DNA from 4 places in the Desulfosporosinus burensis genome. Region 2 is predicted to be linked to each of the others. Evidence: riboswitches for the same ligand, from Rfam matches in the RefSeq annotation. Region 2 holds a riboswitch; each other region holds the start of a gene.
The links. A riboswitch is a leader RNA that binds a small molecule or an ion and turns the genes downstream of it on or off. The one in region 2 is predicted to bind cobalamin.
Positions count from the first base shown of each region.

Region 1: linked by a shared signal. The riboswitch ahead of ACYQ3Q_RS23175 (ribonucleoside triphosphate reductase) and the one ahead of ACYQ3Q_RS11900 (cob(I)yrinic acid a,c-diamide adenosyltransferase) in region 2 are both predicted to bind cobalamin.
Region 3: linked by a shared signal. The riboswitch ahead of ACYQ3Q_RS26535 (DUF2162 family putative transporter) and the one ahead of ACYQ3Q_RS11900 (cob(I)yrinic acid a,c-diamide adenosyltransferase) in region 2 are both predicted to bind cobalamin.
Region 4: linked by a shared signal. The riboswitch ahead of ACYQ3Q_RS23160 (energy-coupling factor ABC transporter permease) and the one ahead of ACYQ3Q_RS11900 (cob(I)yrinic acid a,c-diamide adenosyltransferase) in region 2 are both predicted to bind cobalamin.

Region 1 is NZ_BAAHYN010000015.1:95,369-104,342, reverse strand. Features, by position in the region: gene ACYQ3Q_RS23230 (ABC transporter ATP-binding protein) at 1-328, shown strand, start outside; gene ACYQ3Q_RS23225 (ATP-binding cassette domain-containing protein) at 312-1,091, shown strand; gene ACYQ3Q_RS23220 (hypothetical protein) at 1,234-1,590, shown strand; partial or broken gene ACYQ3Q_RS23215 (FecCD family ABC transporter permease) at 1,509-2,348, shown strand; gene ACYQ3Q_RS23210 (ABC transporter ATP-binding protein) at 2,345-2,824, shown strand; gene ACYQ3Q_RS23205 (aminotransferase class V-fold PLP-dependent enzyme) at 2,932-4,077, opposite strand; gene ACYQ3Q_RS23200 (putative Se/S carrier protein) at 4,136-4,375, opposite strand; gene ACYQ3Q_RS23195 (sulfurtransferase TusA family protein) at 4,380-4,604, opposite strand; gene yedE (YedE family putative selenium transporter) at 4,582-5,670, opposite strand; gene ACYQ3Q_RS23185 (CooT family nickel-binding protein) at 6,295-6,483, opposite strand; partial or broken gene ACYQ3Q_RS23180 (hypothetical protein) at 6,664-6,756, shown strand; cobalamin riboswitch at 7,049-7,235, shown strand; gene ACYQ3Q_RS23175 (ribonucleoside triphosphate reductase) at 7,372-8,974, shown strand, end outside.
Region 2 is NZ_BAAHYN010000006.1:88,340-97,313, reverse strand. Features, by position in the region: gene ACYQ3Q_RS11930 (precorrin-6A/cobalt-precorrin-6A reductase) at 173-913, opposite strand; gene ACYQ3Q_RS11925 (energy-coupling factor ABC transporter ATP-binding protein) at 1,165-2,016, opposite strand; gene cbiQ (cobalt ECF transporter T component CbiQ) at 2,022-2,792, opposite strand; gene ACYQ3Q_RS11915 (energy-coupling factor ABC transporter substrate-binding protein) at 2,789-3,076, opposite strand; partial or broken gene ACYQ3Q_RS11910 (energy-coupling factor ABC transporter permease) at 3,073-3,845, opposite strand; gene ACYQ3Q_RS11905 (cob(I)yrinic acid a,c-diamide adenosyltransferase) at 3,898-4,113, opposite strand; gene ACYQ3Q_RS11900 (cob(I)yrinic acid a,c-diamide adenosyltransferase) at 4,137-4,427, opposite strand; cobalamin riboswitch at 4,700-4,883, opposite strand; gene ACYQ3Q_RS11895 (sensor histidine kinase) at 5,066-6,460, opposite strand; partial or broken gene ACYQ3Q_RS11890 (winged helix-turn-helix domain-containing protein) at 6,496-6,603, opposite strand; gene ACYQ3Q_RS11885 (sigma 54-interacting transcriptional regulator) at 6,679-6,930, opposite strand; partial or broken gene ACYQ3Q_RS11880 (sensor histidine kinase) at 7,058-7,384, shown strand; gene ACYQ3Q_RS11875 (SHOCT domain-containing protein) at 7,406-7,684, opposite strand; gene ACYQ3Q_RS11870 (SHOCT domain-containing protein) at 7,760-7,981, opposite strand; gene ACYQ3Q_RS11865 (CopZ family metallochaperone) at 8,355-8,615, opposite strand; gene ACYQ3Q_RS11860 (hypothetical protein) at 8,709-8,974, opposite strand, start outside.
Region 3 is NZ_BAAHYN010000023.1:11,013-19,986, forward strand. Features, by position in the region: gene ACYQ3Q_RS26520 (cobaltochelatase subunit CobN) at 1-4,624, opposite strand, end outside; gene ACYQ3Q_RS26525 (DUF2149 domain-containing protein) at 4,702-5,001, opposite strand; gene ACYQ3Q_RS26530 (MotA/TolQ/ExbB proton channel family protein) at 4,979-5,650, opposite strand; gene ACYQ3Q_RS26535 (DUF2162 family putative transporter) at 5,658-6,359, opposite strand; cobalamin riboswitch at 6,489-6,674, opposite strand; cobalamin riboswitch at 6,958-7,141, opposite strand; gene ACYQ3Q_RS26540 (hypothetical protein) at 7,349-7,549, opposite strand; gene ACYQ3Q_RS26545 (CooT family nickel-binding protein) at 7,758-7,961, shown strand; gene ACYQ3Q_RS26550 (FmdE family protein) at 8,633-8,974, opposite strand, start outside.
Region 4 is NZ_BAAHYN010000015.1:90,283-94,802, reverse strand. Features, by position in the region: gene ACYQ3Q_RS23170 (anaerobic ribonucleoside-triphosphate reductase activating protein) at 1-602, shown strand, start outside; partial or broken gene ACYQ3Q_RS23165 (cob(I)yrinic acid a,c-diamide adenosyltransferase) at 694-1,224, shown strand; cobalamin riboswitch at 1,258-1,441, shown strand; gene ACYQ3Q_RS23160 (energy-coupling factor ABC transporter permease) at 1,772-2,557, shown strand; gene ACYQ3Q_RS23155 (energy-coupling factor ABC transporter substrate-binding protein) at 2,554-2,859, shown strand; gene ACYQ3Q_RS23150 (precorrin-6A/cobalt-precorrin-6A reductase) at 3,012-3,743, shown strand; gene ACYQ3Q_RS23145 (lipid II flippase Amj family protein) at 3,783-4,520, opposite strand, start outside.

The sequences.
Region 1 (8,974 bases), on a different contig from region 2:
GCTGATCACCCACGATTTTTCGGTTGCCGCTGTACTGGCAGATCGGATTGCCGTGATGTATGCTGGAGAAATCGTGGAAATGGGTTCATCTTCCGGTATATTGAGAAAGCCCAGGCACCCTTACACTCAATCCCTCATCGATTCTTTGCCAGGAAGAGGCTTTAAGCCTATTTCTGGTTTCAGTCCCAGCCTTTCCTTGCTTCCCCCAGGATGCAGGTTTCAACCCAGATGCCGAGTGGCCTGTCCTAAATGTGCTTCGCTTCATCCGGAAATAACAGAAACTGGAGTAAACCATTATGTGAGGTGCTTTTATGCTGATCGAAGTTAAAGACCTTGTCAAAGAGTATAGTGTCGGAATCTTTAATAAAAGCGGGGTCAAGGCCGTCGACGAGGTCAACTTCTGCGTCCAACAGGGAGAAACGCTGGGGCTTGTGGGAGAAAGCGGGTGTGGAAAATCTACGGTAGCTAGGCTCCTGCTGATGCTTATCCAGCCGACATCCGGAAGTGTGCGCTTTGAAGGCCAGGAATTAACAGGAATGTCACAAGCAGCGCTCTTGAAATTCAGAAGAGAGATGCAGATTGTGTTCCAGCAGCCTCAGCAATCCTTACATCCTCGTATGAAAATAGCGGAATCTCTGGCAGAACCGCTGCAACTGTATAAGCTAGTAAAAAGCAAGGCAGAGGAAAAGGTAAGGGTAAGGCAATTGCTGGACGAGGTGGGTCTTTCAGAGGAACACTTGGAGCGTTACCCACACGAACTCAGCGGAGGACAGGCTCAGCGTGTCGCTATAGCCAGAGTGCTGACCCTTAAGCCTAAATTTATTGTCGCAGATGAACCCACTTCCATGCTGGATGTTTCCGTGCAGGCCCAGATCTTGAGCTTGATAAAAAAACTCCAGCAGGAGCATACAATAGGCATGCTTTTTATCTCCCATGATTTAGAGGTAGTTCAAGCGGTAAGCGACCGAGTTGCGGTGATGTATCAGGGAAAGCTGGTAGAAACAGGGAGCAAGCAACAGATTTTCATGGAACCACGGCATTCGTATACAAAATACCTTACCAGTACTATCTTAGGTATGCCAACAAAATAATAAGAGATGCTTAAAACTGATTGGAGCATATGGGGGAGTATTTCCGGAACTAATGATTTTGGTCTCCTAATGAGCCTGAAAAAATGTTAGGGCAACCCCAGCTGAGTCGGAGAAATTTTACTAGGTGCATGGAGAGATTTCCATGCACCTAGTAAAAGCTCCGCCAGAAGAGCATTTTGTCTGGCGAGAAATCACATATGACCTGCCCCATGGCCCTAAACTTAATCCATCGGTGCAATGTGCATTCTGCGGGGAGGGTGTAATGGAACAGCGTGCAAGTGTTCGTGATGGGCGCATCGCCTGTCCGGAGTGTGTGGAACAATACGACAAAGAGAAACTCATCAGCTGGGATCCGGATATCTTGTTCCTTGATGAAGGCGGGTATGCGTTAGTTACGGAGGACTATAAGAAAAACCCGGCAATGTACCGGGGCATTCTCAGATCATCATTTGGTCAATCCGCTTGCCCAGGGTGTTGGCAGCGATGGTCGCTGGGATAGGTTTGGCGGTGGCGGGTGCGGTCATGCAAAATATCCTTCGAAATCCCTTAGCATCTCCGAGTACCCTCGGTATTGCTCAAGGCGCAGCCTTTGGGGCGGCGTTAGCCATCATCGGCTGGGGAGCAGGTAGTACTCCAAGTACAGGCGGAGGAGCGTTGCTGATTAATAACCCATATATTGTCACTATTACAGCCTTCGTAGCGGCAATGCTTACGACCATGATCATTCTCTTTCTGGCTCAATATAAGGGGGTGTCACCGGAGTCTATGGTGTTAGCTGGGGTCGCTTTAGGATCTCTCTTTTCGGCAGCTACTATGCTTTTGCAGTATTTCACCAATGATGTTAATGTAGCTGCCGTCGTCTTTTGGACGTTCGGCGACATTGGGCGGGCATCTTGGAGTTACAATGCCCTGGACAGTGGGGCTGAAACGGCCAAGGGCCTAGGTGTCAACGTGGAAAGAACAAGACAGTGGGGGATGTTTTTTGCCTCTTTGATTACAGCCACCGTCGTTTCCTTCTTGGGAATCATCGCCTTCATTGGTCTAGTGGCTCCACACCTCGTGAAGCGCTTGATTGGTGGGGACAATCGCTTCCTTATTCCAGCTTCTGGGGTGATGGGTGCCTTGCTCCTTCTGGCTGCGGATACCCTGTCTAGGCGGATTATTGCGCCCGTGGTTTTGCCTGTTGGGGCAGTCACTTCCTTTCTCGGGGCCCCACTATTTCTCTATCTTCTGGTGAGGGGGTCTAAGTTACGATGATCTTATCAGTGAATGGGATCGAATTTAGATATGGTAGCCGAACAATATTAGAGAATGTAGGCTTTACTGTACTGAGGGGGGAATTCCTATCAATCCTCGGGAACAATGGCGCTGGAAAATCGACGCTGCTCAAGACCTTGAACAAGATTTTATTACCGAAAAAGGGAAGTATCTTATTGGAGGGGCAGGAAGTGTCTAAGCTTAGTCGCTTGGCAATAGCCCTTAAAATGGCGTATGTCGCGCAAAACTACGAGAGCAACCGTCAGACCGTCTTTGACGCTGTGCTCTTGGGTCGCAAACCCTACATCAAGTGGGAGGCGACAGCGTCGGATTTGGCGTTGGTGCAAGGAATATTAACAAAAACAGGTCTGGGGGAATTTGCTCTTCGCTACTTAGATGAACTGAGCGGAGGGGAACTGCAGAAAGTCGTCATTGCTAGGGCCTTGGCCCAGGAACCCGAGGTTCTGTTAAGATAGTAATTCAACCGGATTATTCAACTAAACCGAGTTCAGCATCTCTGGAAATAAAAAAAATAATCTGCATCAGGGCTCTTGCCTGGGGCAGATTATTTGTCGATAAAATACTAAAAGTTCTTTCTTAATGAATTAATCACACAGTCCACATCCTGAATTGAATTAAAATGACTGAAACTAAAGCGTATCGTTCCATGCGGAAACGTACCAAGCGTGTGATGGGCTGCTGGAGCACAATGAAGGCCGCAACGGGTCATGATCCCAAAGTCCTTAAATAATTGATAGCTAACTTCTGCATTATCGTGATTCAAAAAGTTAAGAGAAGCAATCCCTGTTCGGTCTTGTTTTTGGTCGGGGCCAATGAGCTGAATACCAGGAATAGTTTGCACATTTTGTATAAACCTGTGAACAAGATTAAGCTCTTTTTCTCTAATAGTAGTAATGCCTTCCGCGCTTAAGTATTTAAGTGAGGCATTAAGCCCGTAAATACCTGGCAAGTTTAATGTGCCCGCTTCAAAATGATCGGGCATATAATTTGGTTGAAGAACACTCTCTGATGCGCTCCCTGTTCCCCCTTCGATCAAGGGTTCAACCAGAGAGGCTAATTTATCGTTAAGGTAAAAGCCGCCTATTCCTTGGGGTCCTAAGAGACCTTTATGGCCTGTAAAAGCTAACGCATCGGCCTTTAGTCTAATAAAGTCTATGGTTAAGAAACCAGCTGTCTGTGCGCAATCAATGATAAAAAACAGATTATGCTCCTGGCATAGTTTGCCGACTTCTTCTAAAGGTAATATCGTTCCACTGACATTGGAAGCATGCGTCATAATAACCGCTTTTGTATTAGACCTAATATGGAGGCATAAGTCACTGGTGCGAAGTTCCCCTTTGGTATTACAGAGAACCGTTGATAGTTCAACCCCTTTTTCAGCCAATGAAGCTAGGGGACGCATAACTGCGTTATGTTCCATGGAAGAAACAATCACATGATCTCCCGGTTTCAATAACCCTTTGAGGATAACATTAAGACTTTCTGTAATATTTTTAGTAAAAATCACGTTTTCTGGTTTAGGAAAATTAAACAGGCTACACAGAAGTTCCCGTGTTTCATAGACAATGTTGGCAGCTTCAAATGATGCCGTGTAAAGCCCTCGGTTAATATTACAGCCACTATTGGTTAGAAATCCAGCTACGGCATCAGCCACACCAGGAGCCTTAGGGAAAGAAGTGGCTGCATTATCTAAGTATAATCCGTCCATGACACCATTCCTTTTATAAGAGCTTCGTCGCTTAACGAAGCTCTTACAATTATTGAGTTCACTCCTCAGCACGATAAACTAATTTGTACTGATTCCCTTCAACAGCATAAATCTTCTCGATTTCGTCAGAAATAATCGCGGAAAGATCGCTGGTAAAGTGAAATTTTACACCCATACCACAACTGGAAGTCAACTTGCGGGGTAAAGGGATTAATTCTCCTATATAGTTGGATTTTTTTATAAATTTTGCAAATTTTATAGCAGAAGAATTTGTGTAGAATAACACAATATAGTTCATAATACTATTTCTTCGCGGATATTTCAAAGGTATTAGTGTCGCCATCGAGTTCGACAGTATTAATAGTGTAGCCTGTTAAGTTCAAGTATCTTTCCACATTTAGTTTTGCTGTTTTGCTGTCAACTAGAACAGTTACTTCAGTCGAACATACTTCCAGCGCCTTCTTGGTCATAAGTACTGGTTGGGGACAGGACATTCCTCTTGTATCAATTTGCGCCAATCTTAACACCTCCTTGTACAGTTGCTTTCACATCTTTTTCTAGGTTGAAATAAGCAATTATAAGTAAGAGAGCAAAACCAATGAGTACCGCGATTTTTCCGTTAGGGGAAGGACCTTGAGCACTTGCGGCAAGGGAAAAGTTATGAGCAAAGGCAGCTCCAGCAGACATCCCTAAAACAGTTATGACAGAATCAACATTTCCTTCAGCGGCTAGAATAAGTTGTCTTAAGGGGCACCCTCCCAGAAGCACAGAACCCCATCCTGCGAGTGCCATGCCTAGAAAATTCCATAACCCATCAACATGTGCAACGGATTGGCCAGTAAAACCGAGTTTATAAAAACCAAAGTATAAATTTCCCAAGCTTGCAAAAACAATGATTGAGATAAATCCTAAAATTAAATAAGTATCTTTAAAAAGAATAGCATCTCGAATACCACCTACCATGCATAACCTTGTTCGTTGTACTAAGACCCCGACGATCAATCCTGCAGCAAGAGCAATCCACACTGGCGCATGCCCAGCTCCTGGACCTTTGGTACTAAAGAAGATAAAGGCAGGTGCTACAAGGAGAAGGACAAAAAGCCCGACATTAATCATTGGAAAAAGGTAACCTTCTAGTTTGGACAGTTTATAAGTTCTCTTAAGACTAAACCCACTTTTTAAGAAAACAATGCCAACGATAATCCCAGCTGCAAAACCAGCTAGGCCAAACAGGACATTAAGGTCACCGCCCCCAAGCCTTAAGACCATGCGGAGGGGACAACCTAAAAACATTAAAGCACCAATCATAACTACAAAACCAAGAATAAATCGAATGAAAGGGGATGAGCCTCCTCGAACATCAAACTCTTTTTTAGCAAATGTCATCAGAAAGGCTCCCAGGACAATCCCGATAATTTCCGGACGTATGTACTGAACAACGTCTGCGCGATGTAATCCCAAGGCTCCCGTTGTGTCCCGAATAAAGCACGCGATACAAATTCCCATGTTCACAGGATTACCAAAGCGAACTAGGATGACAGCAAGAATCCCAATGACTGCTCCCGTAAAAATAATGCCTTTTTTACTATCCATTTTACTTCCTCCTTTTTATAGAATCAGAGTTCGGAATATTAAAAGTTTAAATCTGTTTTATCCCTCCTTCTTATCATAACGCTATAGTAATACAGTGATATAATATTATTATAATGTTAATAATGCAACAACTATTCCAATTTATTTAAAATTTGAATATTAAGAAGCCCCAGGCTTTTCGCAGCATTGGTTTTCAGAAGATAGAAAGTAATACTCCTTGAAGGAAAATATTGTGCTGCTTTCAAGGAATAAAGTTAGCATCCTTTCCTCATACTACGATTAATGTAGAAAGGGTTGGCGAAATTTTATGAGTTGTTCAAGTATAAAACATCGCTATGAACAAATGAAGGGCCAGGGGGGTATTCACTTCATAGATGCTTTGACTCTTTATAGTGACCTCAAGGGGTCACTGGATGCCCATAATTTAGAAATAAAAGAGTTGCAAAAAAGTAATGATCAAACTAGCATTTAGCATTTACAAAACCATATTACAGAGGGGAACCAATTGTTATCAGAGTTCGAGACCATGACTCTGCACTAAACAATAGTAAACTGAAAAAGCAGTACATAACTATATAATACGAACCAACACCCTAGGCTACAAAAAGTTGCCTAGGGTGTTGGTTAAATCTTTTCTAAGATAATACGGTGGTTGAGAAGGGTCATGTCTTTTATTCTGGCTTTAATAAACATTTGTTTTCCAAAGATATCTACGAGTTTAAGACCATCTTCAAAGGGCTCGATGGTATCAACGGACTTCATGAGCATCACTTCGTTTTCTCCATCTTTGAGAAAAGCATTCGATTCACACATCACAGTTCGCTCCTTCTTTTATGAATTATAAAAGCCTATACCAGAACAAGTTCATAAGCAGTTGCCTAGGACAGGATCATTTTCTGTTAGGGTCAGACCCAATGATATCTTGACGGTCAGATCAGAATATCTTTAGGTCTGAAGTTGTTAGTATTCCGTAAGGATCCAAACTTTCCTTATGGATTATGAGTTGACATTTTCGCACGTAAGATGCAGGAAGATTTTGAAGGCGTTTTGGAACGTCGAATTCATTACTTTACAAACTATGGGAAGACAGCTGGCATGGGCTCATATGCCAATAATCACCTCCTTTGAAAAATGAAAAAGACCATGGAAATAATGACCAGACTTAATGCCAGGTCAAGACCTCCATGGTCTCTTTTTTCATAATGAATAGTTGCCTATGTTAATAGTATTCTACATAAAAGTGTTAATCCCTTCTGCGTTTTTTATTTTTTTATGAGTTTTTAATAGTTATCCCCATGGAAAACGTGTTTGCTCCTAAAGTCGTTATTAAACTTCATGGTTGACACATTAGGTTAATATACGATAACATGATAACAATTGAATATTGGAAAATAAAGGTGCAAGTACTAAGAGTACAGCTTAAAAGGGAAGCAGGTTAAAGGCCTGCACGGTCCCGCCACTGTAATGGGGAGATGTTTCATACTATTGGCCACTGGTACATACCGGGAAGGCGTGAAGCATTAATGAACCTAAGTCAGAAGACCTGCCTTTGTTAATGAACCAATGACTCTACGAGCGATAGGGGGGTTCCATAAGTAACTGTTGTATTCAGGGAAATACATAGCCTCTTGGCGCTCATCGTCAAGGGGCTTTTCTAATTGGAAAATTAGTAATTTGAAAAAATTGGAGGTTATTCAACCGATGTTAACAGGAATTATTAAACGTAATGGGAGAATTGAGGCTTTTAAGCAAGAGAAAATCATGAATGCAATTTTTAAAGCCGCTACAGCTTGTGGAGGATCGGACTATGAGCGTGCTGAGGAAATAGGCAGACAGGTTGTCGATGTCTTAAATAGAGATTATTGGGACAAGCAACCGGATGTAGAATCGATCCAAGATCTCGTCGAAAAAGTCCTCATAGAAAACGGACATGCCAAAACAGCCAAAGCATTCATACTTTATCGTCAGAAAAGGAAAAGCACCCGTGAGATGGATGCTCTTATTGGAGCGACCATTGGAATGTTTTCCGACTACTTAGGAGATAAGGACTGGCAAATTAGTGAGAATGCGAACACACAAAAAAGTGTTAATGGTTTAAACAATTACATACGAGAAGTCTTTACCAAAAAGTATTGGCTTTATGAAATCTATCCTCAGGAAGTTCGAGAGGCGCATGAAAGCGGAGACTGCCACATCCATGACCTGGGCTTTTTTGGACCCTATTGTGCAGGATGGGATTTGAGACAGCTCCTTCTTGACGGATTCGGAGGAGTACCTGGCAAGGTAGAAAGCGGCCCAGCCAAACATTTACGGTCTTTCCTTGGGCAAATCGTCAATTCTACCTTTACGACACAAGGAGAAACTGCCGGAGCACAGGCTTGGTCAAGTTTTGACACCTATTGTGCGCCGTTTATACGGAATGATCAATTGACCTTTACCCAAGTCAAACAGTGCTTGCAAGAATTTGTTTTTAACATCAATGTTCCCACGAGGGTCGGATTTCAGTGCCCCTTCTCCAACCTTACCTTTGATATAAAGGTACCTGCTACCTTGAGAGATGAGCAGGTCATGATTGGCGGAACCTATACTAAGGATAAATATGGAGATTTTCAGGACGAGCTGGATATGTTCAACTTAGCGTTCTGTGAAGTGATGCTGGAAGGAGATTCCAAGGGAAGAGTGTTTACGTTCCCAATTCCAACCCTTAACATTACCAAAGACTTTGATTGGGAGAGTCCTGTAGCGGATGCCTTTATGAGAATTACTTGTAAGTATGGAATTCCTTATTTCGCTAATTATGTCAACTCAGAGCTGTCTCCCGAAGATGCCGTATCCATGTGCTGCCGGTTAAGGCTTGATACCGGTGAACTTAGAAAAAGAGGTGGGGGTTTGTTCGGAAGCAATCCTCTCACAGGATCAATCGGTGTATTTACAATTAACCTGCCCAGATTAGCGTATCTATCCAAGACAAAACAGGAATTTATGGAACGTCTGAAACAAATGGCGGAAATCGGGCGCACGGCCTTGGAAATCAAGCGGAAAATTATTGAGCAGCAGTCAGAAAGGGGACTGTATCCCTATTCATGCTATTATTTGAGACATTCAAAGGAGCGGACTGGGCATTATTGGCACAATCATTTCAGTACGATCGGTATCGTCGGCATGAATGAGGCGTTACTGAATTTCATGGGAAAAGGAATTGAAACTGAAGAAGGGCGGGAGTTTTCGGTTAGTGTCATGAACTATTTGAGAGAGCTGCTGGTTAAATTTCAACATGAGACCGGAAACGTCTACAATTTAGAGG
Region 2 (8,974 bases):
TGACAGCTGGTACAGTTTGGCCGGTCTAGATGCTTTGATATCTTTGCACCATTGGCCCCGCTTTCATGACAGGACTTGCAGTCCAAGCCTTGGGTAACCTCATGAGGAATGGCAGGGATTACACCAAGGAGTATCATTATCCATAGCCTAAAAATCCTCCGACGTTTGAACCTTAGGCGTTAGGAATCCATTTCGAGTTATTTGTATCCACCCAATCCAGTAATTCTTTAACATTATTCACAGTCAAACCAGCTTTCGTCTTGCTTCTTTTCACAAGGACTGTCTCGATCCCCAACTCTAAGGCTGCCGAGATTTTCGTATCTGTCCCACCGGCAGACCCACTATCTCTGGTTAATAGAATATCTGCTCCATAGAATTTAAATAGCGCCTTGTTGATGTCTTTCGAAAATTGCCCTTGCATTGCTACTATATCCCTTGGCGAAATGCCCATATCTTGACATTTTTGGACTAAGCGTCCTTCTGGAAGAACCCTAACAACTAAACGAGCATAGCGAGCAAAGGTAGCTTGTACGATGCTCTCCATTTGGTGGCTTCCCGTCGTCACGAAAATCGTCACTATTCGTCCTTTCGCTTTATGCATTGCACCGACTCGCTGTTCTAACTGGAGCAAAGCTTCCTCCCAAGTACAAACAGGATATATTAATAAGCTGTCTGGAATGACAGTCTCTGGTCTTTCAAGCCTAAGATAAGGAATGCCCTGTTGCTCACACCATTGGCGTAAAGGGGCCAACTTTGCACTGCTGGAAGGAGGGCTGGCATCAAGGATTAATGAAGGCACCTTCAAACAGGTCTTTTCTGTCCAGGTTTGCAAACGCATAAACTCCAGCCCTCTACTATCGAGGCATTTACTAATCTCACGCGCCGCCGCCGTTTCTCCTAAAAGTATGATCATTTTTGTTAGCCTCCATAGCCTTTATTACAACAAGTGTAACTCTAATAGACAATCCTCATGTGTATGGGATATAAGACAACTTTGTATATTTCAATGTACATGTCTATGGTAAATGTCGGGAGTACGTTGGTGTACATGAATTATAAATTCGTGTTCATGAGTATGGGAGTGATCGCCATTTTTTGGTATTTCATTATCAGAATGGCCATGTGTATAGTTCTGTTCTTCATTTTTATTTCCTCTTGTCAAGTTTAATCCAATGTATCGTTCTTTGCCGGAATGCTCCTCAACAAATCTTCCCTTGTTTTCGGCAAAGGAGTAGAGGGCGGTAACCAACCTTTTTCCACCAACCCACAATGCATTTCTATCAGCCAAGGAAGGGCCAAATCAGCACGTTCAATAAGTTCAGGACGCAGGAATAGTTCACCAGGTGCTCCTTGAGCAATGATTTCTCCACTAGACATAATAACTAACCTGTTGGACCAGGAATAGGCTAAATCGACATCATGAGTCGATAGGATAATCATTTTACCCTCAATACTCAACCTTTCCAGAAGCTGCATGAACTCCTGGGAGTGACGAGGATCCAGCCCGGCGGTTGGTTCATCAAAAATAATTACCTCTGGTTCCATCGCCAGAACGCCCGCGATAGAAACACGCTTTTTCTGACCGTAACTTAATAAATGAGTTGGCTTGTCTTCAAGGTCTGTGGTTTCCGTATCTGTCAGGGCTTGTTTAACTCTCTCTTTCACTTCTTCTTCCGCAAGTCCCAGATTGAGAGGACCAAACGAGATATCCTGATACACACTAGCAGAAAACAACTGACTATCCGGATCTTGAAAGACAATTCCCACCTTCTTGCGTAATTCGATCAGGGCCTTGTTTTTATAGGAAATATCTTGTCCTTGGTACTTTATAGAACCTGAATTAGGACGATAAATCCCGTTAAATTGCATAAATAAAGTGGATTTTCCAGCTCCGTTCGATCCCAGAATGGCTAGTTTTTCTCCCTTTTGAACATGCAAATTCATATTTCGCAATGCCTTTGTGCCATCTGGATAAGAATAATCCAAATCAACGGCTTCAAGTATGAGTTCTGACAAACGTATTACCTCCAAAATAAATTCAATAAGATTAAAGGAATCTCCAATCCAGTGATAATAAGATAATTTTTGGGGCTAACAGGACGTTTCTCGGTAAGTACCTTAATCTCTCCAGAGTAACACCGCGCAGCCAGGGCATTGTAAAGTTCTTGGGATTTCACAAAAACTTTCCCTAACAGAGCTGAAAAGAGCCGACTCAACGAACGATAAGAACTTTTCATAGAGACATAGCCTGAACGAGAAAGCTGGGCCCGACGAATCGTGGTGGCTGTTTCCATAAAGACAAAGATAAAACGATAAATGAGCACCATCAATTCGGTGATAATCACAGGAACCCTCATTTTATTGAGTACGGTAATGAGCTCCGTCATTGGAGTGGTTAGGGCCAGAAAGTAAAGACAAGAAACTGCTCCGAGCGATCTAAGAAAGAGATGAACTGCTGTGATCAGATCTGGGTAGTGTATACCTACTGTTAGACCATACATGGTTTGAGCTAGCCAAAATCCCGAAGGATTGGACGAGACTGAAAAAGCAATCGTTAAAACGCTGATCAGGAGAAACGAAAGCGGAACAAGCATCAGCTTGACAAAAACTTGGGCGGGGATGCCTGCTTTGATGACTATCCCCGCGGCCATTAAAGCTAAGACAATCAGAGGGGTAATGACCGTGGGAGCCGTTAGACACATTACCATGGTCATCATGGCAAAAAGAGACTTTTCCGAAGGGTGAACGGCTTTTAGATTATTGCTATAGGCGTAACTATCTATGTCAATCACGTCTGATCTCTCTTTCTATTTCCTTTCGAATACCCGATATAATAAAAGACGAAACCGCTTCCCAGCGCGGCCTGCAAGGCAAACAAGAACGATGCAACTTCTCCGCTCGGTGGTTCCCACAAGGGTTTAAACCAAGGTTGATAATTGGGGTTGAACGTACTGATCGCTGTTGATGCTTTATCATCAGCTCCGGCAAATTTCGCATCGCGCGCTATAAAAAGCGGAGCAAAAGACAGTACAACAACCAGAACTAGTAAAAGCCCATTCTTAGTCATCAGTTTCATGCCTTCACCCCCTGTTTTCTGGTGGGTAATTCTTTCCCAGTAAATACGCCTAAAAATCCCAACTCTTTTTGATTGTAAGCACTAAGGATATTAATGACCATAACGGTGAGGATACCTTCGCTTATGGCTAAGGGGACTTGAGTGAACGCAAAAATGCTCATGAATTTTAGTACGGAAGCCATTACTCCGCCCGAAGCTGCGGGAAATGCTAGCCCCAGTTGGAAGGATGTTGTAATGTAAGTCATCAGATCACCTATTGTAGCTGACATGAACACAGATAGCCATAGGGGAGTTTCAGTTTCTTGGAGCCTTTATAAATACCGTAAGAGACAAAAGGGCCAACAATTCCCATAGAAAACGTGTTTGCCCCTAGGGTCGTTATTCCGCCATGAGCGAGTAGAAGTGCCTGAAAGATTAAGACAATCATTCCCAAGACGGTCATCGCAGTAGGTCCGAATAGTATGGTACCTAGACCTACTCCTGTCGGGTGCGAACAACTACCCGTTACGGACAGAATTTTCAAAGCTGACAAAACAAACGCAAAAGCTCCGGCCATACCGAGCAACATTTTTAAACTGGGGTGGAGTGTTACTGTTTTCTTAATGGAACGTACTCCAGCGATAACAAACGGAATCATGGCCAGCCACCAGAAGGCGGCCCAATTGAAAGGTAAGAATCCTTCCATGATATGCATGCCATAAGCATTATCAGGAAAGACGATATAGATAGCCAAAACGTAGGCTATTAATAAACTGATCTGTTTTATCATTATGAAGATACGTATCATCATCGACCTCTTTCATTAAATATAAAGAGACAACCTAATACTCTATTCCCTCTCGCGCCATTATACCTTTTTCCAGGGGATGCTTGCGGGCAGTTATTTCCGAGACGTAATCAGCTAACTCGATCAGCTTTGATGGGGCATCTCGCCCTGTCAGAACGAGTTCCAATTTTTGCGGCTTGATCTTAACTATCTCGACTACTTCCTCCAGAGGCAGAAACCCGCTATTCACAGCGGCCATAATCTCGTCCATGATAATCAAATCCCATTCACCGCTCAGGACAGCCTCAATAGTAGGTTTAGTCCAATCCGCATTTCTCCTTTTATTCCTTCCATTTCTTCATCTGCCATTCCCCAAGTGAATTTGTCATTCTCTTTGTATTGAAAGAGCTGAAAGCACGGTCCTAAACTAGCGATGACTTTCATTTCTCCCGTGGCCCATCCCTTTAAAAATTGAACCATGAGGACCTTAAGTCCCTGCCCATACGCCCTGATTCCCAACCCGACTGCCGCTGTCGTCTTCCCTTTCCCTGCACCAGTATAAATATGGATGAGCCCTTGTTGCATGCTTATTTCTCCCTCCACTCTCACTAAAAAAATAAAGAGACAACCTCACATCACTAATCATAAAGACAGCAATGAATCGGTTGTCTCGGACGGCGCGTTCTCTTCCGCTTTCAAGTCGCATTCGCATTTTTGAAAGCAGATCCCGCTTGAACAAGACTTTTACCCTTAGGTCAGTTTCCCTCGGGAAACCAAATTTGTACCCATAAAAATATATAAAGCCCTCCAAAACATGAAGGGCTGAATTAAATAATTCCTGCCACCCATCCATCGTGAGTAAAGCATATGAGCAATCAGGTCTCCTGGCTCAGGTTCCTCGTTTAGTGCCTCCTTCCCAAGTTTCCTCAGTGGATGTGGCACAAACTCCCCTTTACAGTGGCGGGACCGCGCCGGATTTAAACCGGCTTCCCTGTTATGATTTTTCGGTTAAGAAAAATCCCTTGCTCATCTATTAAATTTGCAAATTAAATGTATCACAAAAGCGATACATCGTCAAGTGTCGTGAATTTACATCCATCACCACGGCAGCCCCAGATTTTGCATTGGGATTAGTGTTCTTTTGAACATCTGCAATAACTTGATCGAGGCTTTCTTCCACAACCCTTTCTTTTTGTTTATAACATCGTTGAGTTAAACTTAAATTATGCTTGTTCAGCAGCTGGCAAGTAAATGGTGAAAACTGCTCCATGATCGGGTTCACTTTCAACTGATACTTTTCCGTCATGCATTTCAATTATTTTTTTAACAATAGAAAGTCCTAAGCCCGTGCCGGTTCCACGCCTCGATCTAGATTTATCGACCTTGTAAAACCTTTCCCAAATATTTGACAGTTCTTCCCGGGGAATGCCAAGTCCGGCATTTTTTACGGCTATAAAAGCATGCCTATTCTTCATACCCAACGTTACACTTACTTCACCACCCACTTCTGAATGGTTAATAGCATTGTCCAATAAATTCGTAAGAACCTGTTTAAGGCGATCAATGTTTCCCCGTACGATAATAGTTTGCTCTGGCGCAATTAGCGTTAAATTAATTTCTTTAGAATTGGCCATATGTTTTAAGCGCTCAACGGTAATTTGAACAAGTTTATTCATGATTACATATTCCATTTCATCAAAGGTTTTAGTGGCTTCCATTCCTTTTAAGTCGAGTAACTCATCGACTAGGCGTCTGAGACGCTGGGATTCGTCAATAATGTTATTCAGATAGAGTTGCTCCTGTTCCTTTGACTTAACTAGCCCATCCAACACTGCCTCCGAAAAGCCCTGGATAACCGTTAAGGGCGTGCGCAACTCATGTGAAACATCAGATAGTAGTTCCTGCCTTAAACGATCAATTCTCTCGATAGCCTCAATTTTTTCGCTAAGCTGACTTGACATGCGATTAAACGAGCGCGCAAGCCGCCCTACTTCATCATCGGAGGTAACCTCAATTTGCCTGCCAAACTCACCTTCTGCAATACGGCGTGCAGTTTCTTCCATTTTTTCAAGGGGCCTTATCATCTTTCGGGATACAAGCATACTTAACACGGTCGCTAAAAAGATCCCGATCAACGTTCCTATCAGAGCAATTCCCCAAATGTTGTTAACATGATGCTTCATGCTTTCTAGAGGACTGAAAATAACCACCAACCCAATAATCTGCTTATCCTTTTTTAAAGGAACAGCCACAAGAAACATCTCTTCACTGATTCCCCTGATCTTACCGGAGAATACAACATTTTCACCACCGAGGACTCTCTCTTTAAAACCAGGCTCTAAAAGCAAATTGCTCGGCGACTGATCATTGGCCGGTTGACCATACAAGATGTTTCCATCTGTATCCAGGATTGCAGTTTTAGCACTTAATACCTTAGCTAAGATCTCCAACCTTTTGTCGATAGCGATGCTCTCTGTATCTTCATACTTATTAAAAATTAAGACGACCTCTTCCGCCTCATTGATGAAAAGCTGGGCGTGTTGATCATAGATGACAGATTTAATCTGTTGTGCTTGTATCACTACTAAAAATAGAAAAACCCCTAGTACTATAAGCACAATTGCCAACCAAAGCTTGTTTACTAAGCTATTTCTTATTGACCACTTAATTCGAATTTGTAACCCACCCCTCTAACCGTTTGGATAAAGTCCTCATAACCAAGCTGATTTTCAAGCTTAGATCTTAAGCGATTGATGTGGGTGCAACCTAAGAACAATCAGATATATTTCAAAATTTATACTGAAAGGAACTAGCTCAATGTCTTCACAATTTTTTCTTAAGGTTGTATCGCATTGGCTACCAATTCCTTCCCCGTACCCGATTCCCCTTGAATAAGTACCGTAGCTGGCGTGAGAGCGACTCGCTCCACTAAGTGCCTAACCTTTTGCATTGCTTCACTGTCCACAACCATTTGCCAGCCATTACTTTGGACCTCCCCTTTAAGATAGTCTACCTGCTCACGTAGTCTTTCTACTTCAAAGGCCTTAAAGACCGTGATAAGCAGTTCTTCAATATCAAAAGGTTTCATCAAATAATCATTTAATCTGGATACTGCTCTTTAAGCCTCACAAAAGCTTGAAACGACTCCTAGCGACCCGCAACTTATTTTGACGGTTTACGGTATCGGCTACAAGTTTAATCCAAGTGCGGGGGGATATAATCTGGTGCATAATGCCTATCGGTACTCTAACCCAGGCGGTCAAATTAACGTCGCCCTTGCACAAACACCCGATTATTGTCAAATTAGAATTAGAAATACCGGGATGGGCATCTCTGAAGACGATCTTCCTTTAATATTTGAGCGTTTTTACCGTGCAGACAAATCCCGCACTCGTGAGACAGGGGGAACTGGAATTGGTCTAGCGCTGGTTCGCGAGATTACGGACCTCCATCAAGGCACGATCACCGTACAGAGTAAAGTCGGGCATGAAACTGAGTTCATCGTCAAGCTTCCGAAAGAAATAAAAGTGGCTGTGGAGTAAATCCACGGCCACTTTTTCTACTCATTTTTCTAAATCCTGTTTCCTGCTCTGATACTCAGCAGAATCTATCTCGCCACGCGCATATCGTTCTCGCAGAATATCCATTCCACTATACTCACCTAGTCCTCCTGCATGAACGTGCGAGGTCTTACGACGAAATAAATAGAGAGCCAATATAATAACCCCCATCCCGAAGATGAGGTGCATTCCTATCCCCGCCATCCCCATCATTCCATAGACGCCGCTTCCATAACCACCATAACCCCAACTACCCATCATATTACCCCAGCCACCCATCATATAAATTCCTCCTTAAAACTATTTGATAAAATACAACCTTAGATAATCTCTTTTCATTCATAAAGTTCACGCTATTTATCCTTTCTTAATGGATATTTGCTGCTTTTTCCCCGACAGTTCTTGTTTCCTCTCGAGGTATTCCTCTCTCTGAATTTCACCGCGTGCATATCGTTCACTCAATATATCCAGTGAGGTGTACGACTGAGATTGATGGCCCTCGCAGCATGACCCTCCAGCATTAGATGAACTAAACATGTAATACGCAATAAATATTAATAGGACTAAACCAATCATCATTATAACTATCCCCCTTTTAATTATTTGATGACCAATGCTGTTCTTCCATATCCTTAGTGTAACTCTTAGATACGATTTAATTATGAAAAAGTTATGAATTTCTCATGAAGATGCACATTATTTACCACTTAATTTGCCCTATATGATCGCACTGCATAAACCCGAAACTGCCCATTTCTAATCTGTCAGGCATTCTAAAGAATCATCCACAAAAAGTGCTGAGGACTATCCTCAGCACTTTAAATTGACTAATGAAATCAATTCCCCTTAGACTCTTGGCCGAAATTTCATTAACTTAATAACTCACTTCCAGTTATACGATGTCTGAATCCCCTCAAAAGAGTAGTGCTCTCCTCTAAGCATAACAAACTTATTAATTGTTAATAACCCTGTAACCAGCCTCATCAATAGCCTTTGCAAGCGATGTCCGGTCTGCGGTTCCGATAACCACTGCCTGTTTCTGAGCTAAATCGACTTCTGCTCGAGTAACTCCAGGAACTTTCAATAACGCCTTCTCCACTGAACCTTTGCAATGTCCACATGTCATTCCCTCAATTTTTATTACAATGCCATCTTGGGGACTCAAGGTATTTCCCCCAGAATTGTCTTTCTTCGAATGTCCACAGCAACCCATTTTACATCGCTCCTTTTTAATACTTAGTGATACTCTTTAGACTTCTTGTTCAATTGAGGCAACGTTTGAGCAGCACACATCCAATCACGAGTCTTAAAAATTCATCATATTACTACCTGCTTTTGCTGTCCCAGTTCCGTTCATCATCAAACTTCCTGAACTGTTAGCACCCATTCCATTGGTCATCATGTTTCCTCCAGATTGACTCATAAATTGGTTCATCTGATCAAGATTATCTTGTCCCATTAGGGCCTTAACATTCGGGTCTGAATTCATGAGATCTTGCATTGCCTTAACATCCCCTGTTTGCATAGCATCCTGCATACCCTGTGAATTGTGTAGGTTTTGCATTTCGTTCG
Region 3 (8,974 bases), on a different contig from region 2:
CTTCTTCGCTAATCTCATAAGCTTTATACTCTTGGGTATTTCCTTTTTGTTCACCAGCGGTATTTTGTTCCTGTGCATCCTTAGCTGTTGGTTTAACCTGCTCTTCGGAAGCAGCAGGTAAGTTGCCAGCTGCTGCAACCGCTGTTGGTGTTTGGGCTGTCGCCTCATCTTGTGTATTTTCCATTGAGACTGTTTGCCCCTGCGTAGCTGTCTGCTGTGGCTGTTCTATATTTATTGGTTCAGGTTGGTCATCTACCACTTTATCCAAAAGCTGAATTTTTTCCTCAACTTTATCAGACGAACTACTATTACTTGTAGTTGTCGGAACAGATTTAGTTTGCATTGCGATATTTACATTTTGTTGTGTTGCATCCGCTAGTGTTTTTTGAAACAATTCACGTACCCTGTCATCCAAGGTAGAAAACTGTGCCAACCACTCATTCATTAAAATATTTTTACAAGTATGGTGACAGCACACTACCCCATAATCAACCATAGTCTGCATATAAACATTACTCAACTGCGTCAAGTCTTCCTTGGATGCTTGCCACATTCCCTTGCGCGCTGCTTCCAATTGGTATCCTATCATTGCCTGTAAGGCATAGGGGTCAAGTTTGGCTCGTACTGCATCGTTAAAAATGTACGTAGCTGCAAGGTCATGCCAAGCGTTATCACTGATAGCACCTGTTGTTGCGGCAATCAAAAATACATTGCCTATCCACTTAGCCAGAGTTGCCGAACCAGCATAGCCTTCTTTCAGCATTGCTTCTACGAACTTTGGATTCAGAAGACGGCTGTCCAGTTCTTGAGACACAAACTCTCTAAGTGTCTGAATTTTTAAATTATCTACTCCTAAACGAGTATTAGCGATATAAGCGTCCACATCTTTACCTGAAGCCCATTTGGCAGCTAACGTCAGTCCCCCTAAATACTGAGCGACATCATCATTATCGAGAGCTCCATATGTGGAATCTCTAACTTGAACTGTCGCTTGGACATTTTTCAAGACACTCTCGAAAGTATCTTTTGCTGCTTGTCCATAAACAGGAGTTCCATCTTTATCAGTACCATAAATATACGCTGACCGGGTTAGGTAAGTATCTACCAAATCTTCACTTGTGTTCCAACTTTCAGTTGCTCCTATCTTCGCGGCAAGACCATTCCCATAGGAGCCTGGCGCTTCACTGTATACTCTTGATGCCGCTAGAAATTCTGCATCATCTGTACTTTTGCCCTGACTCAAGTATTCACTCTTCAATGTCTCATAATGCTTTTTGATATAGTTGTCTTGACCATTGTCAGTATTTATTGCTAGTTCTCGAATTGCTTTATCGAGCAGCGTCATTACATTGGAGAAAGTATCCCTGAAAAGACTAGAAGCCGTAACAACCACATCAATTCTCGGACGTCCTAAATCTTGGCTAGAAGTAATCTTATAACCAGTCACCTTACCCGTAGCATCCCACACAGGTTCAGTCCCTAGTAATCTCATGATCATAGCAACACTTTGACCTTTTGTTCGCATTGTCTCGACCGCCCACAAAACAACACCCACGGATTCCGGGTAAGAACCATGCTTCGCATAATAAGCAGCCAATAAGTCATCTGCACATTTTTTACCAATTACCCATGCTGTTTTATCTGGAACTTTACGTGGATCAAAAGACACCAAATTTTTTCCCGTTGGCATTACACTTGGATCTCGCACTGGATCATTACCAGCATTAGGAGGAATATAACCGGCATTAAGCGCTAAAAGAAGCATGTCCATTTCTTGTGTGGTATTCTGCAAATTAGCTCGGATCTCTGCTTCCAAAGCGCTGCGGGTTGCTGGATCATAATTTACAATGGCTTTGACCATGCCTTCAAAAGCGTCTCCTTGAGGCGGCACCCCAAAGGTATGCAAACCTAAAGGAGTCACATCTGCTTCTAAGTCATCCAAATATTGTTTACATTTTTCTAACGATGAATCAAAATTTTTATCGAGATCATCGGCACTAACCCCAACCTTTTCCCCTACTCCTTCATTTACCACTAATATTTTTACCTTGACTTTAATCTTTTCGATATCTTCAGCAGGTAAGTTATTCACAACTGCAGTATCATATTCATTGGCTAGATCATGAAGTTCTCTAAGATTACCATAAAGTTCTGTATTCACTAGAGCTGACGTCAAATGGTCTATCAGTACCGCATACCCTCTTCTTTTGGCTTGAGTTCCTTCGCCAGGGTTATTTACGATATAAGGATAAATATTTGGCATATCCCCTTGCACAATATCTGGCCAATCTTCTCCTGATAAGCCGACAGATTTTCCCGGTAACCATTCTGCCGTACCATGGGTTCCCAAGTGTATTGCCGCATCTGCTTTAAACTCATGTTGCAACCACCAATAAAAGGCCAAGTATTGGTGGCTTGGAGGTAAAGTTGGTGAATGGGTAATTTTAGTTACATCCTCTCCCCACCCTCGCATGGGCTGCGGTCCAAAGAAAACATTACCATTGATAACACCCGGGATAATTATTTGCTCATCCTGTACCATGACTTTTCCGGGAGCAGCTCCCCAATCCTTTTCCACTGCTTCACGCAGCCCGACAGGAAGCTGGTAGTACCAGCTAAGATATTTGTCCAAGCTAATTTTGATGATTCCCTCTTGGGCAGCGAATTTTTCCAGTTCACCAGGCGCCCAACCGCCAATATTACGTCCTTTGTTAAACATCTCATTAAAAACCTTTTCTTCGGTGATTTCTCCTTCACTGCTTAACGAACCATCTTGGTTCACAGTATAATCATTATTTTTAAAAGCCTTTAATATTTCTGTTAAACTCCTTGGTACATTTAAATAAGAAGCCCCAATGCCATCTTTACCACCATCATGGTTATAATAAATAATCGCTACTTTCTTATCCTGATTCTCCATCTTGTGTAGTTTAGCCCAATTTGTCGCCCTTCCTGCCACCCGTTCTATTCGGTCAGGTATGGCAACTTTTTTATTGATAATTGCGCCTGTTGCTTCATCGACATTTAAAGTCTTATACCCCCCCATTAATACTGGTTCAATTCGGCCGTCCAGCTCAGGCATGGCTACATTCCAATATATGCTGCTGGAAGTGCCTGCTGGATCACTTTCCCATTTTTCTAAATCACTCGCATAAATTGGCGCTAAAACAGGTACATTCATTTCTTTAAATAAATCTATGGTATTTTGTTGATTTTTTGAGTCAAAGGCAAAACCCATCGGACAGATGAAGGTATCTATTGCCGGTTCTTTCTTCCCGTCTCCATTTAAATCTCTGTAAAAGTAACTACGCACAGAGTCATTTTTTTTACTCGAAGGGGTAAATATTAAAACAACATTATTACCTTTCTTTTCCAACGATTTTAATAGTTCTGTCGTTAAGTCATAATCCCCATCGATATAAGCAGAATCGTAATCCATAATGCCAACCCAAGGTGCTGAGGGATCATATCCAGATCGGCTTGTATACCAGTTATAATAATCCTCTGGATTTAAAAATGTCCCATTACCCTGGGCATCAGGATGGTAAGCGAACGTCCCTCTACTCCCAATGGGAGTTAAATCCTCGGCTGTCGTCACATCTCCTTCTCCGTATTTAGAAGCTAAGAATAACAATAAACGCTCACAGTTATCTGTACCTCTTGCACTAATATAGTTTGTCAGTGCCGTCAAATCGTCCTTATTAATATTTGCTTGGATCGGTAAGTCTTTAACAATATTTATTGCGAAACCCTCCGTGCAACCTTGGGTAAAGATTGCAGGTGCCTTCCCATTTTTCCATTCTGCCTCCCAACTGTCACTTAAAATAGTATGAAAGTCCTCTGTTCTCGTATCTGAAATCATTTGCACTAATACGACATCTGCATTTTGCACCGCTTGCTGCACTTTAGCCGTATTGGAAGCTAAATCATCTGCAGAAAAAATTCTCAATCCAAACTGGTAGGGCGGGTTTCTTTTCTCCGTCAGGTTATGGTAAGCCTCCACAAGCGGTGACACAAGAGGTTTTGAACCTGTAATGATCACCACATTTGTAGGATAACCATTAAACACCTCAACTTGACACTGAATACTGATCTCGGAACAAACGACAGTAATCGTTGTTATCCCGACACTAACTGCCGTAACCAGTCCATTCTCATCCACTGTCGCTACTTCTGGCTTGTTGCTACTCCAAGTTACTGTCTGCCCGGTCATTATTTCATCTAATTGATTATAAACGGTTGCAAGAACAGTTTTATTAGCTCCAACGACTATTTTTACACTGCTGTTATCTAACTCAATCTTAGTTACCTTTGCCTCTTCTACCGTAACTTCACATACGGCTTCTACCCCGTCACAAGATGCTGTAACTGTAGCCGTGCCCTCACCAATAGCTTCCACTAATCCATTTTGGTCCACTGTAGTAATCTCGGTTTTGTCGCTGCTCCAAGTCACTGTCTGCCCGGTCATTATTTCACCAAGCTGGTTATAAACGGTAGCCTGTACAGTTTTACTAGATCCAACTGTTATTTTTACGCTGCTGTTGTCTAGCTCAATCTTACCTACACTATGATCCTCAGCATTAACAATAGGTGATAAAAGACTTAAACACATCATAAACAACATCAAAATCGCAAAAGGTTTTCGATACCTACTTAGCGTGTTCTTTCTTAGCATGCTCCTTTTCCCTCTCCCCCGTGTTCTTATTTACCTTCATCTACCGGTTGCACCATAATTAACTTACCTGTTTTAGGGTCTTTAAACACAGTCCCCATTTCTTCAAAGCCGCTCCCTGTTTTTGAGTCAACTTGCGGTAAGCTTTCCATTTCTTTTCCTTGTTTTACATCAATAATAGCTTGTTTTGGTTTACCGGCACTACCACTAGTAGGACTGACATTATAAACATTAACTAACGCAACTAGTAAACCTACGCTAAAAACAAACATAACATCCGCTAGATTAGCCAAACTGCTTAATGGATCAAATTCTTCCTCCGATTGCAACTTTCTTCCCCGTTTGCGAAACATACTCTCTCACCTCAATAATTGTTTCTAGAATTGTATCCAAATTATTCAAGTAACGTCCATACCAGCGCCGACGCACCTTGGATATGGTAAAGGCTAAACTGCCGGCAAAAACACCAATAATGGTGGCATCAAAAGAAACAATCAGGTACTGGGCCAGCATGTTAAAATCTCCTTTACCCAAGCCTACCAAACCTGGTCCTAAAGGAATCAAAGTACCCATTAAACCCAACAAAGGACCCATTTTAGAAATCAAGTCTGTTTTTTCGGTTCTTTTAGCAATTAAATCTTCTTGCTCACATAAGAGATTTTGAGCAACTATCCGTTGACGAGCTCCTTCTGCGGAAGCTAAGGTTAGGAATTCTGTGACAACTTTTTTTAGTTTAATAGGCAATTCGCTATTTTCCACATAAAGCTCAATGTTATGGGTTTCTGGTAATTTACTCAAAAACTCTTTTGTTTTAAACTGATGTATTTTTTTCTCCCCAAACTTTTCCCCGATCAGGGCACCTGTCTCGATTACAGCTGTCACTACAAAATAAAGTAAAAAAGCATAACAAGGTATCATTAAACTTTGGGAAATAATATGCATAATTTGATTCAAATACTGGGAACCAACCATAGCCATTTCCTAATCATCTCCTCCAACTTAAACTATTGAAACGGGTTAACATTTCTTTGCCAAACCCCAACGTAAAAAGAACAAAAAATCCAACTACAGATAAGAGTAATTCTTTTTTGGAACATAATACCATCGGTATAAATGTGTCTTGCATGGTTGCCACAATGTTAGGAATTAAAAAAGCAGATAACAACGTAAAAACACCTAAAAACAATAACCCTTGATGAAAAAAACTAGCTACGCCAAAATTAAATCGGGTCAAAAATCTACGTAAAATCCAGCTTACCAAGACTATACCTAAAGAAAATGCAATACCTGTAGCGATAGATACAGCATACAAAGGTACCTTTAAACCACCTGCCGTATAAATCACAGATATAACCAGTGCTCCAACACAAAAGGGACATGGTAAAAAACCCAGCCAATAACTAATTTTTTGTTTTTTCCCAGGGGTTTCTGTTTCAGAAGTATGTTCTAACCCTAAGTAAAGGAAAAGTAAACCTGTTATGCATGCAAAAGCAAATGTATATTTGTCAATAAAATGTCCAATAAGCTGATATTTCCCGTTAAAAATATAACTTAACAAAACAACAGAACTGCCAAAAATTGTTGCATAACCAGAAATTTTAGGTATGGTCAACCAGGAAGACCCTAAAACTAACCCTGTTTTGATGCTTAAAATGAGAAGGGCCACCAACAAACTAAGAATTAACATCTATTTCACCTCCTTCCGGAATAAGCCACTCGACGCAAAAAGCCTCTCAACCGATTGGTCAAGAGGCTAAAAATACTGATAAACATTTGTTCAGCACTAATAATACCTCCTCTATCGCTCGTAGAGTTATTGGCGTGTAGTATTCAGGCAGGTCTTCTGACTCTGGATCATCAATGTTTCATACCTTCCCAGACTCAACCAGTGGTATAAATGAAACATTTCCCCATCACAGCGGCGGGACCATGCAGGAATTACACCTGCTTCCCTTTTAAACCGAGGTTCTCAAACTTCGGTACCTAAATTTTCTAAGTATTTAGTTTTTATAGAATCCAGCGATATTCCACTCCTAATAAAAAATAAAGAGACAACCTCACATCACTAATCCTGAAGACAGCAATGTATCGGTTGTCTCGGACGGCGCGTTCTCCTCCGCTTTCAAGTCGCATTCGCATTTTTGAAAGCTGATCCCGCTTGAACAAGACATTTACCCTACAGGTCAGTTTCCCTCGGGAAACCATTTATGTACACATAAAAATATATAAAGCCCTCCAAAATATGAAGGGCTGAATTAAATAATTCCTGCCACCCATCCATCGTGAGTAAAGCATATGAGCAATCAGGTCTCCTGGCTCAGGTTCCTCGTTTAGTGCCTCCTTCCCAAGTCTCCTCAGTGGATGTGGCACAAACTCCCCGTTACAGTGGCGGGACCGCGCCGGATTTACACCGGCTTCCCTGTTATGATTTTTCGGCTAAGAAAAATCGCTTGCTCATCTATTAAATTTGCAAATTAAATGTATCACAAAGGCAATACACAGTCAAGTGCCGACCAACGGGCACCAGGCACAACACCCAGTGTCTACTAAAAGTGAAACTCCCCGCTTACAGTGGTGCGACCGTCAGGAATATCCATCATGGGTATAAACCTATTAAAAACGTCATAAAAAAAATAAAAAACGCAGAAGGGTTTAACACTTTTGTGTAGAATACTATTAACATAGCCAAATATTCATTATGAAAAAAAGAGACCATGGAGGTCTTGACTTGACATTAAGTCTGGTCATTCTTTCCATGGTCTTTTTCATTTTACAAAGGAGGTGATTATAGGCATATGAGCCCATGCCAGATGTTTTTCCATAGTTTGTAATGGAATGAATTCCACGTTCCAAAATACCTTCAAAATCTTCCTGCATCTTACGTGCGAAAATGTCAACTCATAATCCCTAAGGAAAGTTTGGATCCTTACGGAATACTATCAACTTCAGACCCAATGATATTCTGATCTGACCGTCACGATATCATTGGGTCTGACCCTAACTTAAAATGAACCTTTCCCAGGCATTTCTTATGAACTTGTTCTGGTAAAGCTTTGATAATTCTTAAAAGAAGGAGCTAACTGCAATGTGTGAATCAAATGCCTTTCTCAAAGATGGAGAAAACGAAGTGATGCTCATGAAGTCCGTTGATACCATCGAGCCCTATGAAGATGGCCTTAAACTCGTAGATATCTTCGGAAAACAAATGTTTATTAAAGCCAGAATTAAAGACATGACTCTTCTCAACCACCGTATTATTTTAGAAAAGATTTACAATAATATAACGTAGAGGAGAACCCTTTATGCATATCTCCGACATCTAGCACATCCTCAGAACTAGGCTGCTCGCCATTTTTTCTCTCCCCTTAACCGTCAATTTCACGCACCATTGCTTTGAGGGGCAATTTAATACAAACCAACACCCTGGGCAACTTTTTGTAGCCTAGGGTGTTGGTTTGAGTAAATAGTTATGTACTGCTTTTTCAGTTTACTATTGTTTAGTGAAGAGTCATGTTCTCGAACTCTGATAACAATTGGTTCCCCTCTGTAATATGGTTTTGTAAATGCTGAATGCTAGTTTTATCATTACTTTTTTGCAACTCTTTTATTTCTAGATTATGGGCATCCAGTGACCCCTTGAGGTCACTATAAAGAGTCAAAGCATCTATGAAGTGAATATCCCCCTGGCCCTTCATTTGTTCATAGCGATGTTTTATACTTGAACAACTCATAAAATTTCACCAATCCTTTCTACATTAATCGTAGTATGAGGAAAGGATGCTAACTTTATTCCTTGAAAGCAGCACAATATTTTCCCTCAAGGATCATGCCCAGCATAGTTAACGAACGGTATAGATTCTCGTCAAACGACGTTGTCCCACTACTATTGCTCGCATAGCATGTTTTAACAGACCTATCGAAGGTAGTATCTAAACATGCCAAAGTATTCTGTGTGTCTTTTTATTTATTTAATACGAGGACTCGCGACTCGTATGGTTCCACACATTCCGGACAGGCAATATGCCCATCACGAACACTCGCCCGCTGTTCCATTACTCCCTCACCGCAGAAAGCACATTGCACCGTTGGATTGAGTTTAGGACCATGGGGTAGGTCATATGCGATTTCCCGCCAGACAAAATGCTCTTCTGACGGAGTCTCCACTAGGTGCATCGAAATCTCTCCGTGCAGCTTATAAAATTCCTCAGACTCAGCTGAGCTTGCAGTGTTATCCATCACTTTGGCCCGTAAAGCTTGATGCCGTTCATTCTCCATAGTCCCATGCTTCAGGGCAACACGAAC
Region 4 (4,520 bases), on a different contig from region 2:
ATTTAAGATGTGGTTATTGTCACAATTTCAGTCTTATAGATGAAAATGACACCTCAAACGGTATTCTGCCTGAAGAAATTTTTGAATGGCTTTCAAAAAGAAAAGGAATGATCGATGCAGTGGTTATAAGCGGCGGAGAGCCGACGTTGCAAAAGTATCTTCACGTTTTTATCGAAGAATTGAAAGCAATGAGTTTACTCGTAAAGCTTGACACAAACGGAACAAATTCAGGTATCTTGAGAGCGTTGATTGATGACCATCTGCTGGATTTTATCGCTATGGACTTAAAGGCTCCGCTCAACAAATATGAAAGAATTACAGGGACAAGCCAGTTGGAGTTATCGTCAATTCGAGAAAGTGTGGAAGTTATTAAAAATAGCGGACTTGTTCATGAGTTCAGGACAACACTTTGCCCTGAACTCGAAGCAGATGATATACCAAGCATTATGTTAGATTTCGAAATTGCTTCAAATTACGTGGTGCAGAGCTGCAGAAGCACGGATTTTAAAATAATATCCAGGAACAAGCCGGATTTGAAGAGATTGACTTGGTGGTCTGAAAAGAATTTGTCCTTCTCTTTTCGAGGATTTGAAGTCGGCTAAGTAATGATGTACTGGGTGATGTAGTGCCTTTGTCCTAACCGCCTCGGCGAGTGCCGTGAGGCAATAATTTTAAGCGGGAGGAGAAATAAGCATGCAACTAGGGCTTATCCATATTTATACTGGTGCAGGGAAAGGGAAGACGACAGCAGCAGTCGGATTGGGGATCAGGGCGTATGGACAGGGACTTAAGGTCCTCATGGTTCAATTTTTAAAAGGATGGACTACGGGAGAAATGAAGGTCATCGCCAGCTTAGGACCGTGCTTTCAACTCCTTTAATACAAAGAGAATGACAAATTCACTTGGGGAATGACAGATGAAGAAATGGGAGGAATAAAAGGAGAAATGCGAATTGGTCTGAACTATACTATTGAGGCCGTCATGAGCGGAGAATGGGATTTGATCATCATGGACGAGATTATGGCCGCTGTGAATGGCGGGTTTCTGCCTCTAGAGGAAGTAGTCGAGCTTGTTAAGACCAAGCCACTAAAATTGGAACTCGTTCTGACAGGGCGGGATGCCCCATCAAAGCTGATCGAGTTAGCTGATTATGTCTCGGAAATAACTGCCTGCAAACATCCCATGAAAAAGGGCATCATGGCGCGAGAGGGAATAGAGTATTGACCATGGATTGCTTTTGTGATACATTTAATTAACAAATTTAATAGATGAGCAAGCGATTTTTCTTAGCCGAGAAATCATAACAGGGAAGCCGGTTTAAATCCGGCGCGGTCCCGCCACTGTAAAGGGGAGTTTGTGCCACATCCACTGAGGAAACTTGGGAAGGAGGCACTAAACGAGGAACCTGAGCCAGGAGACCTGATTGCTCATATGCTTTACTCACGATGGATGGGTGGAGGGACTTGGTTAGTTAGGTCCTTCATATTTTGGAGGGCTTTTATATATTGTTAAGTGTACATAATAGGTTTCTCGAGGGAAACCGACCTGCAGGGTAAACGTCTTGTTCAAGCGGGATCTGCTTTCAAAAATGCGAATGCGACTTGAAAGTGGAGGAGAACGCGCCGTCCGAGACAACCGATACATTGCTGTCTTTATGATGAGTGATGTGAGGTTGTCTCTTTATTTTTTATAGGAGTGGAGGGAAAATGTAAGAGCGGAGTTTCAGTGAAGGCTAGGTTTGACAATAGATTGAAAGGGGTCGATGATTATTATGAATCAACGTATGATTAAGCGGATCAGTTTATTAATAGCCTACGTTTTGGCTATCTACATCGTCTTTCCCGATAATGCCTATGGTATGCATATTATGGAAGGTTTCTTGCCTTTCAACTGGGCTGCCTTTTGGTGGATCGCTATGATTCCTTTTGTTATTGCGGGGGTACGTTCCATTAAAAAAACGGTGACACTCTACCCTAATTTAAAGATGCTGCTCGGTATGGCAGGAGCCTTTGCTTTTGTTTTGTCTGCTCTGAAAATTCCGTCAGTAACTGGTAGTTGCTCTCACCCGACAGGCGTGGGTTTAGGTACCATTCTGTTTGGACCTGCGGCGATGACCGTTTTAGGAATGATTGTCTTGATATTCCAAGCACTTTTACTGGCTCATGGAGGAATAACGACCTTAGGCGCAAACACGTTTTCTATGGGGATCGTTGGCCCTTTTGTCTCTTACGGTATCTACAGAGGCTTAAAAAAGCTGGGCGCTCCCCAATGGCTCTCGATTTTCATGGCGGCAACGTTAGGGGATCTAATGACCTACGTTACAACCTCCATTCAGTTGGGGCTAGCTTTTCCCGCGGCATCAGGCGGAGTAATGGCTTCTGTACTCAAATTCATGAGCATTTTTGCGTTCACTCAGATTCCTTTAGCCATTAGTGAAGGTCTACTTACGGTAATGGTATTTAATATCCTCACTGCTTATAGTCAAAAAGAGTTGCAGGTTTTAACTGCCTTTACAGGCAAAGCGTTATCCTCCATTAAGCGGGGGGTGAAAGCATGAAACTCTTTACTAAAAACATTATAATCCTAGTATTTGTTGCTATATTGGCCTTTTTCCCACTTTATATAGCGCGTGATGCCGAATTCGCTGGTGCTGATGCTCAGGCATCCGATGCGATAAGTGAGTTCAACGCCGATTACACACCTTGGTTTGAGTCCTTTTGGGAACCTCCGAGCGGAGAAGTTGAATCGTTTTTGTTTGCCTTGCAGGCTGCGCTTGGAAGCGGATTCGTCTTTTATTACTTAGGTTATTCGAAGGGTAGACACAAAGCTGATCATCAATCTCTCCAGTCAAGAGATTGATCAGATGAACGCCAACGTAGTGATACCAATATCAATTTCAAACCCATAGGGCGGGTGGCCATTTCCGGCTTCCCCGCCCGAGTTTTATCCCATACACATTAGGATTTATAGAATTACACTTGTTTTTATAACGGCTTTGGAGGCTAACAAAAATGATCATGTTATTGGGAGAAACGGCGGCAGCGCGTGAAATCAGTGAGTGTCTTCAACATAGGGGGATTGAGTTTAAACGAATACTTACTTGGAAGGGCAAGGTATTTTTGCAGACTCCTTCCTTAATTCTTGATGCCAGCCATCCTTCCAGCAGTGTAAAGTTGGCCTCTTTACGCCAATGGTCTGAGCAACAGGGCATTCCTTATCTTAGGTTAGAAAGACCAGAGACTGTCATTCCAGACAGCTTATTAATATATCCAGTTTGTACGTGGGAGGAAGCTCTGCTTCAGTTAGAATTGCGAGCCGGTGCAATTCATGAAGCAAAAAAACGAATAGTAACGATTTTCGTGACGACGGGCAGCCACCAACTGGAAAGCATTGTGCAAAGCACCTTTGCTCGCTCTGCTCGTTTAGTTGTTAGGGTACTTCCAGAAGGGCGCTTAGTCCAAAAATGCCAAATGATGGGCATTTCGCCTAGGGATATCGTAGCTATGCAAGGGCAATTTTCTAAAGAGATCAACAAGGCGCTATTTAAATTCTATGGAGCAGATATTTTATTAACCAGAGATAGTGGGTCTGCCGGTGGGACAGATACGAAGATCTCAGCAGCCTTAGAATTGGGGATAGAGACAGTCCTCGTGAAAAGAACCAAGACGAATAATGGTTTAATTGTAAATAATGTCCAGGAATTACTGGATTGGGTGGATACGAATAGTACAAAATGTAGATGACATTAATCCGTCTGTATCAAGGCTTTCAGTCGCACACTATCACTTATAAATATTTGCAATGACATGGGCCACTGGGATAAGGAACAATTGTCCCATTAGGGTTCCTATTAGCTTGGCGCTCATCAACATAACGACAAGCGCTTTGACATCTTCATAGGGACGATTCCCCTTTAAAGCCTGATCAGTAATGATAGAAGATTTAGGGTCAACAAAGAGCATAAATATAATATTTGCTGCACTGTTAATTACTCCTGCCGAAGCTGAAGCCGCTAAGCGATGCTGAGCATCAACAAGTAAAGCAGCATAATAAGCTGACATCACCCCTATGGTGTAGATTCCGGTGACAAGAGAATTGAGAGCTATTAATTGAATAGGTATTCTCTTAAACGGCAGATTATTTACCATCTTTTTTGAAGGTAAAGTAACATTCTCAATAAATCTACGGATACTGCGAAATTTCAAAGCGTCCATTACAACAAATGGTACAGACCCAGACCGTTCAAGATTTTTTACAGCTCCGGAAAAAAAATTTAAAAAAGTGGGAGTTAATACTATGCCAAAAAAAGTTCCTACCGTCGCTACCCAAATGATCTTGCGTATGGCAGGAAGAGGGTCGATAGTTTGATTAATGGAACTATCCATCAAACCTCCAAACAAAGGAGCTTGCAATGTATGTGCTGTAAGAGAGATTAGATAGAATAAGTTAAAGAGGGTATTTGATAAGGCGAATTGCCGACTTTTAACAGAATTAAGCCGCACAGAGTAGGCAAACGTATC